Regions from separate parts of the Chengkuizengella sp. SCS-71B genome, predicted to be linked through region 1. Evidence: a T-box and tRNA genes for the amino acid it is inferred to sense, from the RefSeq annotation. Region 1 holds a T-box; the other holds one or more tRNA genes.

Region 1 (2,384 bases):
TAGACATATATAAATCTACTTATGCAGCTTATCTTGTTGAATTAATTGATCGAATGATAGATGAACAAGAAGCAAGTTCTTTTATTTTTGAGCAACTATTAGCATCTTTGGAATTTATAGAGGAAGGGAAAGATCCTCTAGTCATCACTCATATATTTGAGATGAAAATACTTAAACTAGCTGGTTATTATCCAATTTTAACTGAGTGTATATCATGTGGAAGAGAATTAAATGATAGTTCTTTTTTTTCTATTTCTCTAGGAGGTACGCTTTGTCAAATTTGTAAATCCAAAGAACAGTATGTAAAAAAAATAAACGTAAGATCTCTAAAATTACTGCGCTTGTTTCAAGAAATAGATATAAGAAGGTTAGGGAAAATAAATATATCAGATTCAATAAAAAAAGAAGTGAACATGTTGATGCGTGATTTTATGGATACTCATGTGAATATTAATTGGAAGTCTCGATATGTAATGGATCAAATAAGCAAATCTAATCTAAATAATTTAGAATATCCTAAAAAATAATCTAAAAGCGCTGAAGAAGTACATAATTTGACTTTTTTATTATGCAGTAATATACTAATAATTAAATGTTTTCTGATAAGATAGGTACTAAGAAGGAAAAAAAGTAACCAAAATGAGTTGTAAAGCGAGTCAGGGAGGGTGCAAGCCTGATCAAATCGTTTGGTGAATGGCATTCTGGAGTATCTTATAATAAAGTGGATAGTTGATACTAAAGTTTAACTATCAAGTAGGGTGGAACCGCGGGTATATCATCTCGTCCCTATGTCAACTTGATGACATAGGGATTTTTTTATTCCTAAAAAAGTTAGTTGAGTAAATTAAATATCAAACAATAAAGGAGATGGTTTTGTTGAATTTTCAAAATATGATTTTAACACTGCAACAATTTTGGTCAGAGCAAAATTGTATCATTGTTCAACCTTATGATGTTGAAAAAGGTGCAGGAACGTTAAATCCAATGACATTTTTACGTAGCATTGGACCAGAGCCATGGAATGTATCATATGTTGAACCTTCCAGAAGACCAGCGGATGGTCGATATGGTGAGAATCCAAACCGTTTATATCAGCATCATCAATATCAAGTTATTATGAAGCCTTCTCCAGATAACATTCAAGAAATTTATTTGGAAAGTTTAAAAAAATTAGGAATTCATGCTGAAGATCATGATATTCGTTTTGTTGAAGATAATTGGGAACATCCTGCTTTAGGAGCATGGGGTTTAGGCTGGGAAGTATGGTTAGATGGAATGGAAATCACACAATTCACATATTTTCAGCAAGTAGGCGGGATTGATATGAACCCTGTTGCAGTAGAGATTACATATGGATTAGAACGTCTTGCATCTTATATTCAGGATAAAGAAAATGTGTTTGATTTAGAATGGGTTGAAGGTGTAAAGTATGGTGATGTGTTTCTTCAACCAGAATATGAACACTCTAAATATACTTTTGAAATATCAGACACAAAAATGTTATTTACTCTTTTTAATATGTATGAAGAGGAAGCTAAAAAAACATTGGAACAAAATTTAGTTTTCCCTGCTTATGATTACGTTTTGAAATGTTCACATACATTTAATCTACTTGACGCAAGAGGAGCTATCAGTGTTACAGAACGTACTGGTTATATTACTAGGGTAAGGAATCTATCAAGATTATGTGCATCAACCTATTTACAAGAAAGGGAACGTTTAGGTTTTCCACTTTTAATAGATGAAGGGGTGAGCAGCAATGAATAAGGATCTATTGATAGAAATTGGGATGGAAGAAATACCTTCCAGATTTATTCGTGATGCTGTTAATTTACTCGAGAAAAAAATAAGTGAATGGTTAAAGGAGTCTAGAGTTCATTTTTCAAAAACTAAAATTTACGCTACTCCGCGCCGTTTGGCCGTTATTGTTGATGATGTATCACCAAAACAATCAGATCTTAGAAGTGAAGTGAAGGGTCCTTCAAAAAAAATTGCTCAAAATGATCAAGGTGAATGGAGTAAAGCTGCATTAGGTTTTGCAAGAAGTCAAGGTGTTGAGCCATCCAGCCTGTTTTTCAAAGAGTTAAATGGTGTAGAGTACGTCTATGCTGTTAAAAATGAGGTAGGTATTGAAACAAAAAATATATTGTCTCAGGGTATCAGTAAGATTGTTACTTCTATGGTTTATCCTAAAAATATGCGCTGGGGGAAGCATGAATTAAAATACGTTCGTCCGATTCGATGGATTGTTGCTTTATATGGTGAGGAAGTAATCCCAATGGAAATTACAGAAGTACATGCTGGTAGAAAGTCAAGAGGACACCGTTTCCTTGGAGATGAGGTAAACATAGACCTTCCATCTACGTATGTAACTCAATTAAAAG
Region 2 (2,384 bases), 1.2 Mb from region 1:
TAAGGAAGAGGTCACCGGTTCGAATCCGGTTGGGAGCTTATCATATTAATGTGGCCCGTTGGTCAAGCGGTTAAGACACCGCCCTTTCACGGCGGTAACACGGGTTCGAATCCCGTACGGGTCACCATCTAAAGAAAATCATCAAGGGATAATGAATCCCAGGGTTCGTCGGAGCATAATCTTCATATGTGATTGCATCGTAGTCTCGTAATGAAATGAAGAGTATCCCGTACGGGTCACCATCTAAAGTAAAAGCATCAAGGGATAATGAATCCCAGGGTTCGTCGGAGCTTCCGTTCGGACAACAATATCTTTGCAGGGATCCTTGGCTTATTCCTTATACTCTATCAACAATATGGACGCTTAGCTCAGCTGGGAGAGCATCTGCCTTACAAGCAGAGGGTCGGCGGTTCGATCCCGTCAGCGTCCACCATCAATAGCTTGCCGTTGTAGCTCAACTGGTAGAGCAACTGACTTGTAATCAGTAGGTTGGGGGTTCAAGTCCTCTCGACGGCACTGTTACAACCCAAATTGATGGGGATTAGCCAAGCGGTAAGGCAACGGACTTTGACTCCGTCATGCACAGGTTCGAATCCTGTATCCCCAGCCATTATGAGAGCCATTAGCTCAGTCGGTAGAGCACCTGACTTTTAATCAGGGTGTCGAAGGTTCGAATCCTTCATGGCTCACCATTTTATTTATGCGCGTGTGGCGGAATTGGCAGACGCACTAGACTTAGGATCTAGCGTCTTACGACGTGGGGGTTCGACTCCCTTCACGCGCACCATTTGCGGACGTGGCTCAGTGGTAGAGCATCGCCTTGCCAAGGCGAGGGTCGCGAGTTCGAATCTCGTCGTCCGCTCCATACGCCCTTAGCTCAGCTGGATAGAGCGTTTGACTACGAATCAAAAGGTCGGGAGTTCGAATCTCTCAGGGCGTGCCATTTTGAAACATCATTGAAATACTAAACGCTAGAGATAATTTGAACGTTAGAGTTCGTCGGAGCATAAGCTTCGAAAGCAGAAACATCGCGGTCAGGAACTGTATCTCTCAGGGCGTGCCATTTCAACTATATTACATCGGGACGTAGCTCAGCTTGGTAGAGCACTTGGTTTGGGACCAAGGGGTCGCATGTTCAAATCGTGTCGTCCCGACCACTTTAAATTTAATATGCGGGTGTAGTTCAATGGTAGAACTCCAGCCTTCCAAGCTGGTCGCGTGGGTTCGATTCCCATCACCCGCTCCATCTTATTATAATGACCTATAGGGTCTTTTTTTTTAATATCATATTAATTTAGATTTTCAGATCTGAATTAATATAAATTGAATTATAGTAGTGCAATTTGTATACTCCCCTAACACAGTATATCACTAGTGAATATAGATGATTTGTTGAATTAAAATCTGAACCTTCCCATAATTGTATATTTATACAGGTATAAATGAATCTATAGTACATAATTATTAATTTCAATTAATGGAAATTCATTATTTTTGTTAAATTAGAGATTTTTGATCCTTTTTTTAGTATCATATATTTATATCATTTTAATGAGGATGAGGTGTGAGAGTTGGTTGAAACTACTGTAGATACGAATAAAACAGATCCGTTACGTAGAGATGTTCGTTTTTTAGGCAATATTCTAGGTGAGGTTTTGGTTCATCAGGGAGGTAAAGAATTACTTGATGTCGTAGAAGAAATCAGAGAAATGAGTAAATCTTTACGTGCTAATTTCATACAAGAGTTACTGGAAACTTTTAAAACTAAGATTGAGACATTAGAAAAGGATAAGCGTCATAATGTTATAAGGGCATTTGCAATTTATTTTCACCTTGTTAATATTGCAGAGCAAAATCATCGAGTTCGTAGAAAAAGAGAGTACGAACGGTCAACAGGTGATATTATTCAACCTGGTTCTATTGAAAGTATTATTATCGAATTTAAAGAATGTAATGTATCTAGTGATGATGTAATGGAAATTTTAAGTGGGGCAACATTAGAATTAGTGATGACGGCTCATCCAACGGAAGCAACAAGAAGAGCGGTTTTAGATATTCATCACAGAATTGCTGAAGAGATGATGGAATTAGATAATCCTACTTTAACTTATAAAGAGCGTGAATTATTAAAGGATAAACTTCATAATGAAGTATTAACTTTGTGGCAAACGGACGAACTTCGTGATCGTAAACCTACAGTCATAGATGAAGTTCGTAACGGACTCTATTATTTTGACGAAACATTATTCGATGTTTTACCTAATGTATATCAGGAGTTAGAGCATAGTTTAAAAAAATATTACCCAGAACAAGACTGGCATGTACCAACATTTTTACGATTTGGGTCTTGGATAGGCGGAGATCGTGATGGTAATCCTTCTGTA

The links. The T-box of region 1 lies ahead of glyQ (glycine--tRNA ligase subunit alpha). A T-box ahead of a tRNA ligase gene usually reads a tRNA of that ligase, here a tRNA-Gly.
Region 2: it has a tRNA-Gly gene. The T-box ahead of glyQ (glycine--tRNA ligase subunit alpha) is inferred to sense a tRNA for this amino acid. The anticodon was not compared.

What each region holds. Positions count from the first base shown of each region.
Region 1 covers NZ_JAZHSH010000001.1:2,823,660-2,826,043, reverse strand. Annotated here, with positions in the region: gene recO (DNA repair protein RecO) at 1-527, shown strand, start outside; T-box leader at 608-791, shown strand; gene glyQ (glycine--tRNA ligase subunit alpha) at 877-1,767, shown strand; gene glyS (glycine--tRNA ligase subunit beta) at 1,760-2,384, shown strand, end outside.
Region 2 covers NZ_JAZHSH010000001.1:4,038,405-4,040,788, reverse strand. Annotated here, with positions in the region: tRNA gene VQL36_RS19700 (tRNA-Thr) at 1-38, shown strand, start outside; tRNA gene VQL36_RS19695 (tRNA-Glu) at 53-127, shown strand; tRNA gene VQL36_RS19690 (tRNA-Val) at 358-433, shown strand; tRNA gene VQL36_RS19685 (tRNA-Thr) at 444-516, shown strand; tRNA gene VQL36_RS19680 (tRNA-Gln) at 536-610, shown strand; tRNA gene VQL36_RS19675 (tRNA-Lys) at 617-692, shown strand; tRNA gene VQL36_RS19670 (tRNA-Leu) at 703-787, shown strand; tRNA gene VQL36_RS19665 (tRNA-Gly) at 791-865, shown strand; tRNA gene VQL36_RS19660 (tRNA-Arg) at 867-943, shown strand; tRNA gene VQL36_RS19655 (tRNA-Pro) at 1,081-1,157, shown strand; tRNA gene VQL36_RS19650 (tRNA-Gly) at 1,173-1,246, shown strand; gene ppc (phosphoenolpyruvate carboxylase) at 1,572-2,384, shown strand, end outside.